Regions from separate parts of the Marinobacter sp. C1S70 genome, predicted to be linked through region 3. Evidence: predicted binding sites of a transcription regulator. Region 3 holds the regulator's gene; each other region holds the start of a gene.
The links. The regulator sigma-54, encoded in region 3, starts transcription at its own class of promoters, with help from an activator protein. The targets are predictions, from matches to a motif close to ANTGGCATNNANNTTGCTNT.
Positions count from the first base shown of each region.

Region 1: the regulator sigma-54 is predicted to act here: its motif matches at 2,284-2,303, upstream of Q669_RS18170 (ammonium transporter).
Region 2: the regulator sigma-54 is predicted to act here: its motif matches at 2,269-2,288, upstream of flgA (flagellar basal body P-ring formation chaperone FlgA).

Region 1 is NZ_AXBW01000084.1:101,163-105,419, forward strand. Features, by position in the region: gene Q669_RS18155 (YkvA family protein) at 1-356, shown strand, start outside; gene pomA (flagellar motor protein PomA) at 447-1,223, shown strand; gene Q669_RS18165 (flagellar motor protein MotB) at 1,226-2,143, shown strand; gene Q669_RS18170 (ammonium transporter) at 2,373-3,581, shown strand; gene Q669_RS18175 (lipocalin-like domain-containing protein) at 3,593-4,257, opposite strand, start outside.
Region 2 is NZ_AXBW01000040.1:3,208-7,464, forward strand. Features, by position in the region: gene Q669_RS12090 (LysR family transcriptional regulator) at 1-416, opposite strand, end outside; gene Q669_RS12095 (CheR family methyltransferase) at 451-1,278, opposite strand; gene Q669_RS12100 (chemotaxis protein CheV) at 1,314-2,243, opposite strand; gene flgA (flagellar basal body P-ring formation chaperone FlgA) at 2,429-3,136, shown strand; gene flgM (flagellar biosynthesis anti-sigma factor FlgM) at 3,265-3,591, shown strand; gene Q669_RS12115 (flagella synthesis protein FlgN) at 3,599-4,069, shown strand; gene Q669_RS12120 (hypothetical protein) at 4,141-4,257, opposite strand, start outside.
Region 3 is NZ_AXBW01000027.1:10,176-14,432, forward strand. Features, by position in the region: gene lptC (LPS export ABC transporter periplasmic protein LptC) at 1-58, shown strand, start outside; gene lptA (lipopolysaccharide transport periplasmic protein LptA) at 42-608, shown strand; gene lptB (LPS export ABC transporter ATP-binding protein) at 586-1,311, shown strand; gene Q669_RS09035 (RNA polymerase factor sigma-54) at 1,500-3,029, shown strand; gene hpf (ribosome hibernation promoting factor) at 3,103-3,411, shown strand; gene ptsN (PTS IIA-like nitrogen regulatory protein PtsN) at 3,500-3,970, shown strand; gene rapZ (RNase adapter RapZ) at 4,025-4,257, shown strand, end outside.

The DNA of each region.
Region 1 (4,257 bases), on a different contig from region 3:
GAGAGCAAAGTGCCAAGGTTCACAGAGGCGACCTTGAGGCCCTGCTTGAACGACAAAAAGCCGTTGAAGAGAAAGTCAAAAACAGCGGCAGGCTGAATCGTTTCTCTACCGATATCAAGCTGATGTTCTCGCTGATTCGCGATTACTGGTACGGCCACTACCGGGCCATACCCTGGAAGTCCGTCGCTGCGGTAGCCGGAGCGTTGCTGTACGTGCTGAATCCGCTGGACCTGATTCCGGATCTGATCTTCGGCTTCGGCCTGGTTGATGATGCCGGTGTGGTTGCCTTGTGCCTTAAACTGGTCGAATCCGATCTGCACCGCTACGCTGCATGGAAGGAGCTTCACTCATCATAGGATGAGGGACCAACCGGGCATTGATTAATAATCAACCAGGGAGTATTCTCCCGCCCCCTTAATCGTCACCTGCACAGTTCTGGAGTTACTGTGGATTTCGCCACCCTTATCGGCCTCGTCGGCGCCATTCTTCTGATTTCTTCGGCCATTATCCTGGGCGCATCGCCAGGCATGTTCATCAATCCGCCATCCCTGCTGATTGTGATCGGCGGTACCTTGCTGGTGGTTCTGGCCAAATTCAGTCTTGCCCAGTTTTTTGATGCCTTCAAGGTGGCAGCCCGAGCGTTCAAATTCAAACTGCCCGAAACTCAGGCCAGCATCGAAGAACTGGTGGAGATTGCCAGCATCGCTCGAAAAGAGGGCGTTCTTGGTATCGAAGGGAGGGAGGTCAGCAGCCCTTTCCTGGGCCAGGGTATTCAGATGCTGGTGGACGGACAGGACGGCAACACCATCAAGCAGCTCCTCAACAAGGAACGCCTGATGACACTGGAACACAACCGGTCGGGCGCGAAAGTGTTCACCGCCATGGCAGATGTGGCTCCGGCCATGGGTATGATTGGCACGCTGATTGGCCTGGTGCAGATGCTGTCCAACATGGAAGATCCCAAGTCTATCGGGCCGGCCATGGCCGTAGCCCTGCTGACCACGCTCTACGGCGCCATGATCGCCACAATGATCGCTACCCCCATTGCCGACAAGCTGTCCCTGCGCATGACGGAGGAGGCCCGCATGCAATCGCTCTATATTGATGCCCTCGTCGCCATCCAGGAAGGCACCAACCCGCGCATTATCGAGCAGATGCTGTCCAGCTATCTTTCGCCCAAAGAGCGGGCCAGAAACGGCGATGCGGAAACGGCAGGCGGTTAAACATGGATGATTTGCCAGAAGAGGAAAAGCCCGGGATTCCTGCGTGGGTTGTCACATTTGCCGACCTGATGTCGCTGCTGATGTGCTTTTTCGTATTGCTCCTGTCGTTTTCGGAAATCGACGCCCAGAAGTTCAAACAGATCGCCGGTGAACTCTCCAAGGCCTTCGGGGTGCAGCGGGAAGTGCCTGCGCTTGAGATCCCTCAGGGCACCAGCCCGATCTTCGACAAGTTTTCGCCGGCGCCGCCAGAGCCCACTGTGGTCAATGAAGTCAAACAGACCACCACCGACGTACAGCCCGAAATCCAGACTCTGAAAAGCCCCGAAGAGAAAGCCATTGAGGAATCCATCCAGGAACAGATGGACGCCAACATGGCCCGGATTCTTGAAGTGCTGGAACCGGCTATTATGGATGGCCGGATCAACGTCTCGGAAGATCAGCGCCGCATCATCATTCGCATTGAGGAGAAGGGCTCGTTTGCCTCAGGTTCAGCCCAACTGACCTGGGAATTCGAAGGCCTGCTTCTGGATATGGCGGAGGTTCTGGCCGACATGCCCGGCGACCTCGCCATTGAAGGCCATACCGATAACGTGCCCATCCGCACCGAACGTTTCTACAGTAACTGGGACCTGTCCGCAGCCCGTGCCGCCGCGGTGGCTAATGTTCTGCTGGCTCGGGAGCAGGTGACTCCGGACCGCATCCGGGTGACCGGTCTGGCCGACACCGAACCACGGGTACCCAACACCTCGCCGGAAAACCGAGCCAAGAACCGGCGGGTTGAAATCGTTATCGATCTGTCAGAGCCCATGGAAGAGCAGGAACTGCGCCTTCGCGAGCTGATTCGTTCCGAAAGCGAGTCGCAGGAAGCCATTATTGGCATTGAGCCCGGTCGGGATACGCCCAGCGAGATTACCTGGTAGTAAAACCTTGCCTCGCGCCCTATCCAGATTGGTGCACAAGCCCTTGATGCGCACGCCTCTGGTGCACTTTGACGCAGATAAATACCTCCCTCGGCGCCCTCAGGTTCTCCAACCCCCCTGCAGTACTTGATATGCATTGTTTTGGAACAGCACTTGCTTAAGTCGCACCCCAACAATGCACAACGGCTCATCAGAAGCCGCGTAATCAAAACACTCAGGAGAAAAACCCGTGGATATCACGAGTGCCGTACACACCCTGACCGAGAGCGCCAACACGCTCTTCATTCTGATTGGCGCCATTATGGTGCTGGCCATGCACGCCGGCTTTGCGTTCCTGGAAGTGGGCACTGTTCGCCATAAAAATCAGGTCAATGCCCTGGTTAAAATCATGACCGACTTCGGCATATCCGCAGTCGCCTATTTTTTCATCGGCTACTACATCGCCTATGGCGGGCACTTTCTCAATGGCGCCGCCGAACTCACCTCCGCCAACGGCTATGAACTGGTCAAATTTTTCTTCCTGATGACCTTCGCCGCGGCCATTCCGGCGATCGTTTCCGGCGGTATCGCAGAGCGTGCCCGCTTCTACCCCATGCTGATTGCCTCGGGCCTGATCGTGGCCTTCGTCTATCCTTTCTTTGAGGGCCTGATCTGGAACGGGAACTTTGGTTTCCAGGCCTGGCTGGAGAACCAGTTTGGTGCGTCCTTCCATGATTTCGCCGGCTCCGTTGTGGTGCATGCTGTCGGTGGCTGGATTGCTCTCGCTGCGGTGCTGCTGCTCGGCGCCCGCACCGGTCGCTATCGCAACGGTCGGGTCGTGGCCTTTGCCCCTTCCAACATTCCGTTTCTCGCCCTCGGCGCCTGGATTCTGACCGTGGGCTGGTTCGGCTTTAACGTCATGTCGGCCCAGACTCTGGACGGCATCAGTGGCCTGGTCGCGGTCAACAGCCTGATGGCCATGGTGGGGGGTATTCTGGTTTCCATGCTGCTCGGCCGCAAAGACCCTGGCTTCATTCACAACGGTCCGCTGGCCGGACTGGTGGCGGTGTGCGCCGGCTCAGACCTGATGCACCCCGTTGGCGCCCTGATTACCGGGGGCGTGGCCGGCGCCATCTTTGTCTACCTGTTCGAGTGGGCACAGGCGAAAATCGAGCGGCTGGATGATGTTCTGGGTGTTTGGCCCTTGCATGGCGTATGCGGTGTCTGGGGCGCCATTGCCTGCGGTATCTTCGGCCAGGAAGCGCTCGGGGGCCTGGGTGGCGTCAGCCTGATGTCGCAGATTATTGGCTCGGTGGCCGGTGTGATCGTGGCCTTTGCCGGCGGGCTCATCGTTTACGGTGCCATCAAAACCATTAGCGGCCTGAGACTGACAGAGGAAGAAGAGTTCAACGGTGCCGACCTCAGCATTCACCGTATCGGTGCCAATGCCGTTGAGTGAGTTTCCGGGCCTTATTGTGCCTGGTAACCGGTAAGCTCCATGTAACCCACGCCGGAATGGCTTCCGGTGACGGAAACCGGGCTCTCCCAATACGGATAGAGCCCGGAATTCCGGTAATCCCCTGCCGGCGCGGAGACCTCAAGGTTCACGTCGAAAGCCGGAAGGGTTATCTGCCAACGGCGCGGATAACCGGCTGGCTGGCCCACAGAGGTCAGCCCGATCTGTTCCGGCCCCAGCGCCACCGGCTCGCCCGTGGCTGGAATCCAGGTACCCGAGCGGAATGCCTGTTGTGTTTCCCGCAACTGGAACAGCATCAGCTTGTCCCCCGAATCCAGATGCAGGGCAAACCAGTCCCAGCCCTGCTGTCCGGCTTTGAGAAACTGGCTGCTCCACTCCCGGTCGAACCACCCAGTGCCCGCCACCCTCAACGTGTCACCCTCAAGGGTAACCGTTCCCTCAATTTTCAGATCTACCAGGCTGAAGTACATGGAGCCTTCGCCACTGGCGGATTTGGCGCTGAAACCGTCGTCACCATGAGCCACAGGATCACCTTGCGGCTGCAACAACAGATCGTAGGACCAGTGTTCTGTAGCGACCGACAGCCGCCAGCCAACGTGTCCGCTCGCTGGCCTCAGGCGCCAGTGATCCAGCCAGACTGAAAAGGGTTGGGCGGTGG
Region 2 (4,257 bases), on a different contig from region 3:
AGGCTCAGCAGGAGATCTTCAGTCCGGCCGGTCCGGCATTCAAGCTGCACGGGCCGGTTCAGTTTCATCGCGGGGTGAAGAAGGTAATAGGCAATCAGCTTGTGGATAGACGCCGATATGCCCGCAGACAGCGAAAGCGGCCTGTGTTCAGGCCCCGCCCTCAAGGTTTCAGACAACTGGCCGGTCAGCTCGAAGATTTCATCGGCATAACTGCGAACCATATGGCCGAGTTCTGTGAGTACCAGTTGCCGGCGCTCGCGGCTGAATAACCGGCCGCCCACCGCGCCCTCAAAGGTCGCAAGCTGGCCGCTGAGGGTCTGGGGAGCCAGGTCGAGTACCTCGCTGGCCCGGGCAATGGAGCCTTCGCGGCTAATTATCCAGAAATAATAGAGATGCCGGAGGTTCAGATTCTCCACATCGGTACCCTACTCCGCATTTAACAGTTCCCGGCTATTTTTTGCGATAGATAATGCCTGGATGACACTGAACCATTTCATAGAGGTTGGGAAGCCCGTTCAAAGACTCGGAGGCCCCGAGAATCAGGTAGCCCCCGGGGTTCAGCGCCCCATGCAGCCGGGTAAGGATGTCCTTTTTCAGATCCGCCGAGAAATAGATCAGCACATTTCGGCACATGATGATGTCGAACTTGCCCAGCATGTATCGGTCCAGCAGGTTCAATTCCTTGAATTCCACCATGGACTTGATTTGCGGGCGAATCTGCCACCCACCGTTGGCCGAGGGGGTAAAAAAGTGTTTCTGGCGCTCCGGGGAAAGCCCCCGGCCGATGGCGATCATTTCGTATTCGCCACGGCGGGCAACTTCCAGCACGCTTTTGGAGATGTCCGTTGCGGTGATTTTTACATCCCGTAGCTTACCAGGCCGGGTACGGCGGAACTCGTCCACCACCATGGCTACAGAATACGGCTCCTGGCCAGTAGAACAGGCGGCAGACCAGATTCTCAGGGGCTGGAGTGAATTTCGCTCGGCGAACTCCGGCAAGAGCTTTTCCTGCAGAATCCGGAACGGATGATTATCCCGAAACCACAGCGTCTCGTTGGTGGTCATCGCATCGATGACCACTTCGCGCAAACCCGCCCGACCAGGCCTCTGCAATCGTTCGAGAAGCTCTCCAAGGGAGTTCAGGCTGTTTTCTTCGAGTATCCGCCGAAGCCTGCTCTTCACAAGGTACTGCTTGTTATCACCCAGCAGAATGCCGCACGCATCCTGCAGGAACTTTTTAAAGGCTTCGTATTCCTGGGGCGTCATGTCCGCTTTCATTGGATCTCTTCGTGGGTGAAACCGTCAGCCGAGCACTAGTGCTGATCAATAATCTCCATTACTCGCTCGGCCAGCTCATCCGGGCTGAATTTCGCCATGAAATCGTCTGCGCCCACTTTCTGCACCATCGCCCGGTTAAAGACGCCACTCAGCGAGGTATGCAGCATGATATACATTTCTTTCAGCGCCGGATCTTCCTTGATTCTGGTAACCAGGGTGTAGCCGTCCATTTCCGGCATCTCAACATCAGAGATAATCAAAGACAGGTGGTCGCTTGCTTTTGAACCGTCCTGGGTAATCTCCTTGAGATACTGTAGCGCCTGCTTGCCGTCGTTTTTGGTAACCACTTCCATTCCGATAGCGGTCAAACAGCGCTCAATCTGCCTGCGAGCCACGGAAGAATCATCCACAACCAGCACGGGCAAATGGCCGGGAACCCGTTCCGCACTTCGGCTGACCAGCTCTTCCGTCACATCTTCCCTGAGCGGAGAAACTTCTGCAAGAATCTTTTCTACATCTATGATTTCTACAAGTTTATCGTCAATCTTGGTAACCGCCGTGAGGTAGACATCCTTTCCGGCACCCTTCGGTGGAGGCAGAATGTCTTCCCAGTTCATATTCATAATCCGGTCTACGCCCGTTACCAGAAAGCCCTGAGTTTTACGGTTGTATTCCGTGATGATCACGAAACTGGTGGACAGCTGTTCCTGCGGTATACCCGGCAAGCCAATCGACATACTCAGATCGATAATCGGAATGGTTTCACCGCGGATGTGGGAAACCCCTCGAACCACGCTCCGGCTGTTGGGAATCGATGACAGCTTGGGGCACTGAAGCACCTCTTTGACCTTGAATACGTTGATGCCGTACATCTGCTGCCCCCGTAAACGGAACAGCAAGAGTTCGAGCCGGTTCTGACCGACCAGCTGGGTGCGTTGGTTAACGCTGTCTAATACCCCTGCCATGATGCTTTACTCCTGGCGTGCCTATACCGGCATCAATATTGCTTAAATCATTGTAAGGTGGTTTCAGGCATGTCCAAGACAATTCTTTGACGCCTGCAGACCTGTTAAGGGTTAACGGCCCAAGAACCCGAATCCTTAACGAATTTCGACAAAACACACAGATACAGACAGCATAGGACAAACCGGTGCGTATGCGAATCATCTTTTTGGCTGCATTGTGCCTTTTACTGAGCCCGGTCACTCAGTCTTCAGAACGTACCACTGCTGAAACCATCCGTAACGCCGCCCAGACGTTCCTGGCAGAGTGGTCCAGAACCCTTGCTGCCGAGGGCTACACGAGCCGCTACGAAGTTGGCGCTATCGACAGCCGCATCGCCCTTGCTGCCTGCAACCAGGGGCTGAACGCCGAGTTTGCGGGCGATCCGCTACAGACCACCAGCCCGTCGGTCCTGGTTTCCTGCAGTGGTGAACGCCCCTGGAAAATGTACGTGACCACCAGCGTTGAGGTTCATGGCCCTGCCCTGGTAGCGGCTCGCCCCCTGGCGCGCGGGGAGCGTTTGACACAGGATCTGGTAACCGTAAATTCGGTTCAGATCAACGCCAGTCGCCGCGGAGTACTCACCCGCAAAGAGTCCATTTCAGGGATGATGATGCGCCGCCCGGTGAATGCCGGCACGGTAATGACCCCGGATCTCCTTGAAGCCCCCAACGCGATTGAGCGGGGCGATCATGTTATTATCACCGCGCGTTCAGGCTCATTTTCGGTGTCTTCTCGCGGTAAAGCACTGGCGAGTGCAGGGGTTGGAGAGCAGGTTCTGGTAGAGAATCTCCGCTCGTCCCGGACAGTCAAAGCCCGTGCGGTTGGCCCCGGGCGGGTCGAAATTCCGATGTAAGGCAGCAAAGTAGCAAAAGCGGCAAATGTTTTCCGTTTTGTAACTAAAGTATGGCGCGGATTTGCCGTTAAGTAGATATAAACCCGAATACGCCACTTTGATGTGGCCCCAGGCAAGCAGGTATTGATATGTCAGTTGACTTAAATGGAATTGGCCCAGGCCAGGTCAACACCACTCGCACCACGGCCGACAAAGCCACAGGCAACCAGGGCTCACAGGCGACAACTGGCGAACAAGCCAAGGCCCAAAGCCCCGCTGCCCGCGGTGAAAATGTGAACCTGAGCAATCAGGCAAAAAACCTGAAGCAACTTGAGCAGAAGCTGGGGGATTACCCCGAAATGGACGATGATCGTATCGAACAGATTCGTTCTGCTCTTGAGAACGGCACCTACAAGGTAGATGCTCAGAAACTGGCCCAGAAAATGCTTGAGATGGATAAAAGCATTTTCGGGTGAGTAAAGCATGAACGCACATGAACAGTTGAAAGCGATTCTTCAGGAAGATATCCGCCAGCTTGAGCTGCTGGCGGAACTTCTCCACCAGGAAAAATCCGTGCTCTCCTCTGCGGATATCCAGCCCCTGCAAGAAATGACCAGCCGGAAGAACCAGATTCTTGAAGGCGTTCGTGAACGCGCCAAAAAGAAAATTCACCTGCTGGTGAATATGGGCTACAAGCCCAACGCAGGAGAGCCATCACGATTCATTCGGGCCGCGGGCATGGATGAGCTCCACCAACTCTGGAAAGACGCAGACACCCACTTGCGCGAATGTCAGGCTGTGAACCAGAACAACGGCCGAATCCTTGGGCATCTGCAAAAGCGCCTGTCACGCCTTACCGACATCTTCCGAGGCGCTTCCGCCCAGCAGAAGCTCTATGGCGCCAAAGGCCAGCAGACCAACGTCTCAAGCACCAATATTCTGGCCAGTGCCTGATACACCAAGCGCCCAGAGAAAATAAAATGCCCGGAGATTTTCCGGGCATTTTTCGTTTCAGGGCACGGCTTTCAGCGCGTGTAAATGGTCATCTGCGAATCGGGGTGAAAGCGGATATCCCGGATACTGACATTGCCCATGGGCGGTGTTTGCCCGCCCATCACACGAATGTTGTCCATCCGGATTTC
Region 3 (4,257 bases):
CGAACGCATTCTCGAACTCAACTCCCGGGTAGAGGGACAATATGAAACCGTCAGGTAAACGATCTTTCTGCCGGCCAGTGATTCTGGCCATGGCATTGCTGGCCGGCCCGGCATCGGCATTCAACCTGGATTCCGATATCCCCATAAAGGTCAGTGCAGATTCGGCCCGTCTGGATGAAAGCGCCGGAACGGCCGTTTACACCGGCGCTGTCGAACTGATTCAGGGCGAAACCCGGCTGGACGCGGATCGGGTGGTACTTTACCGCAACCAACAGGGTGTCAGCCGGATTGAAGCCGCCGGCAACCCCGCCCATTACCGGCAACCCGGCCAGGAAGGCGAAGGCACGACCGATGCCAAGGCCCTGAACATCACCTGGTCTGGCGATGAAAACCTGGTTATTTTTGAACGCCAGGCCGTTATTGAACAAGACGGCAACGTATTCCGGGGCGACGTCATCCACTACGACACTGTTCGCCGCGTTGTTACTGCGGAAGGCGGCACGCCATCCGACGGCGGCTCCGGCCGGGTGGAAATGGTGATTCAGCCTCGTAATTCAGCTCAATCCAGTGACGGGAAAGGTTCGGATGGCAGTTCTCAGGGCCAGTAATCTGGCAAAAAGCTACAAGCAGAAAAAAGTGGTGCTGGACGTTTCTCTGGAAATTCGCTCCGGCGAGATTGTCGGCCTGCTCGGCCCCAACGGCGCCGGCAAGACCACCTGCTTCTACATGATCGTGGGCCTGGTGCCTGCGGATCACGGCCGGATCACCATCGACACCCAGGACATCACCCCGCTGCCAATGCATGGGCGCGCCCGCAAGGGCATCGGTTACCTGCCCCAGGAGGCCTCCGTGTTTCGCAAACTGACCGTGCGGGACAACATCATGGCCATCCTCGAAACCCGCAAAGGCATGAGTCGGGCGGAACGGGAGGCCAAGCTGGAAGAGTTGCTGGAAGAGTTTCATATTACTCACATCCGTGACAGCGTGGGTATGGCGCTATCCGGCGGCGAACGCCGCAGGGTTGAAATCGCCCGGGCGCTGGCCATGGAGCCCGCGTTTATCCTGCTGGACGAACCCTTCGCGGGCGTAGACCCTATCTCCGTCAGTGACATCAAGCACATTATCCGGCACCTGCGGGATAAAGGCATTGGCGTATTGATTACCGACCATAACGTTCGGGAAACCCTCGACATCTGCGAGAATGCCTACATCGTTTCCGGCGGCCACATCATCGCCTCCGGCAATGCCGAAGCCATTCTGGCAAACCAGCAGGTGAAAGAAGTATATCTGGGTGATGAGTTCCGGCTCTGACCTGATAAAACTGGGTTTATCCGAGGTCTGATTGTTTTGATGATCTGTAGCAAGTAAACTCGGCAAAAAACTTGCTTATACTGTTCACAGACAATGGCAAGTAACCAGCGTACAACATTTTTTTCGGCCTGTGCGCCGGCAAAGCAACAACCGGGATGCCCACGAGTTATGGATCTTGAGCCATGGTTATGAAAGCCTCATTACAGCTTAAGCTGGGCCAGAGTCTGACCATGACGCCCCAGCTGCAGCAGGCCATACGCCTGCTACAGCTTTCTACCCTCGATCTCCAGCAGGAAATCCAGCAGGCGCTGGAATCCAACCCAATGCTGGAAACCTCAGAGGACGATGAGCACCCTGAAGGCGACGAGCGCGAAGAGCACGAGCACAGTGAAGCTTCCAGCTCTGAGGCCAACCAGGACGACAGCCACCAGGACGCGAGCCCGGACTGGGACGAAACCGAGAACGGCCCTGACTGGTCGTCCGAGAACGATATTCCGGACAACATTCCCGATGATCTGCCAGTGGATACCGCCTGGGACGACATCTACCAGTCTGCCCCGGCTCCGGCCAGCAAAGGCGAAGACGAGCACGAATCGGATTTCGAAACCCGGAACTCGCCTACCGAAACCCTGCAGGATCACCTCGAGTGGCAGCTGAACCTGACGCCTCTGAGCGAGCGGGATCAGGCCATTGCCCACGCGCTGCTGGATGCTGTGGATGAGCGCGGCTACCTGACGTCTGACATTGAGGACATTCACGCAGGCCTGCTGGACGAAACCGAAGAAGACCCGTTGGAACTGGACGAAGTGGAAGCGGTACTCCACCGCCTGCAACACTTCGACCCGCCCGGCGTGTTCGCTCGGGATCTCCAGGAATGCCTGCTGATTCAGCTCAACCAGCTGCCACCGGATACCCCCTGGCTGCGCCAGGCGAGACTGGTGGTTACCCAGTTCCTGCACCTGCTTGGCAACCGGGACTACGCGCAACTGTTACGCCGCAGCCGGCTCAAGGAAGACCAGCTGAAACAGGTACTGGCCCTGATCACCAGCCTGAACCCTCGCCCTGGCGATGTCGTGGACCGGGCCGAACCGGATTACGTTATCCCGGACGTTATCGTACGCAAACACGAAGGCCGCTGGCGGGTTGAACTCAACCCGGAAATCGCTCCGCGTATCCGGGTGAATGCCAGCTACGCGTCACTGATCCGCCGGGCTGACAGCAGTGCCGATAACACCTACCTGCGCGACCAGCTGCAAGAAGCGAAATGGTTTATCAAGAGCCTGCAAAGCCGGAATGAAACCCTGCTGAAAGTGGCCACCCGCATCGTTGAACACCAGCAAGGGTTCCTGGATCAGGGCGAAGAAGCCATGAAGCCTCTGATCCTGTCTGACATTGCCCAGGCGGTGGAAATGCACGAGTCCACGATTTCCCGGGTTACCACCCAGAAGTACATGCACACGCCCCGCGGTATTTTTGAGCTGAAGTACTTTTTCTCCAGCCACGTCAGCACCGCCGAGGGCGGCGAATGCTCGTCTACAGCCATCCGGGCGATGATCAAGAAGCTGATTGCCGAGGAAACCCCGAAAAAGCCATTGAGCGATAGCAAAATTGCAGCCATGCTAGGGGAACAGGGAATCAACGTGGCGCGGCGTACCGTGGCCAAATACCGGGAGGCCATGCATATTCCTCCCTCGAACGAACGAAAACGCCTGGTTTAAACTTTCGCCGGTGCAAGATGCACTGGCACGCAAGCCGGCAAGCACGCCGGCAGTATGACAACAGGAGACGCCTATGCAACTCAACATTTCAGGCCATCACGTAGAACTGACTCCCGCTCTGAAGGATTACGTCAACACCAAGTTCGAGAAGCTGGAGCGTCACTTCGACCACATCAGTAACTGCCAGGTCACCCTGGAGGTCGAGAAGGTGCGCCAGATGGCGGAAGCCACGCTGCACGTGATTGGTGGTGAGATTCACGCAAAGGCAGAAAATGAGGACATGTACGCCGCAATCGACGCTCTGGTCGACAAGCTGGACCGTCAGATCCTCAAGCACAAGGAAAAGAACGTAGACCGGATGCACGGTAACGGCGGTCGCTGAAGCGCGAACCTTACCGGGTGTTTCATGAAACGAGCTGCGGCGGGGCTAACCGGCCGCAGCCTTTTTTTTACGGACATGCAGTCGATCCATGAGCGAGCCATCCCTGACCATCGACAATATTCTTGCCCCTGAACTGACCCTCTGTAAGGTGCCGGCCTCAAGCAAGAAACGTGTGCTGGAGTTCATCGCTGAACGGATTCACTTTCAGGATGAAATCCTCAGCGACACCCAGATCTTCAACAATCTGGTCTCCCGCGAACGGCTGGGCAGCACCGGTATCGGTGAGGGTATTGCCATCCCCCACTGCCGACTGGAAGGCCTGGACCGCGTCATCGGCGTGCTGATGACTCTGGAGGAACCGGTAGACTTTGATGCTATCGATAACCAGCCGGTAGATCTCGTGTTTGCACTGATCGTCCCCAAAGAAGCCACCAGTGAACACCTGGAATTACTGAGCCAGCTGGCGGAGCGCTTCAATGACAGCACTTTCTGCGCCCGGCTGCGCCAGAGTGAAGATCCCGCGACCCTTTACCAGCGTATGGCGGAGAGTAATCACTGAGATCAGCCTGATATCTGGACAGGCTGCCAGGCAGATTGAAGGAGAAACAGTCCCATGAAGCTGATTATCGTCAGTGGCCGATCCGGTTCCGGCAAGAGTACGGCCCTGCATGTGCTGGAAGACCTGGGATTCTACTGCATCGACAACCTGCCCATTGGCTTGCTGTTCCCGCTGACCCGAGAGGCGGCCACTCAGGAAGCGCCCGGCCGGCTGAAAAAAATGGCCGTCAGTATTGATGCCCGTAACCTGTCCGCCGAGCTGGCCAATTTTGAAACCATTTACCAGCA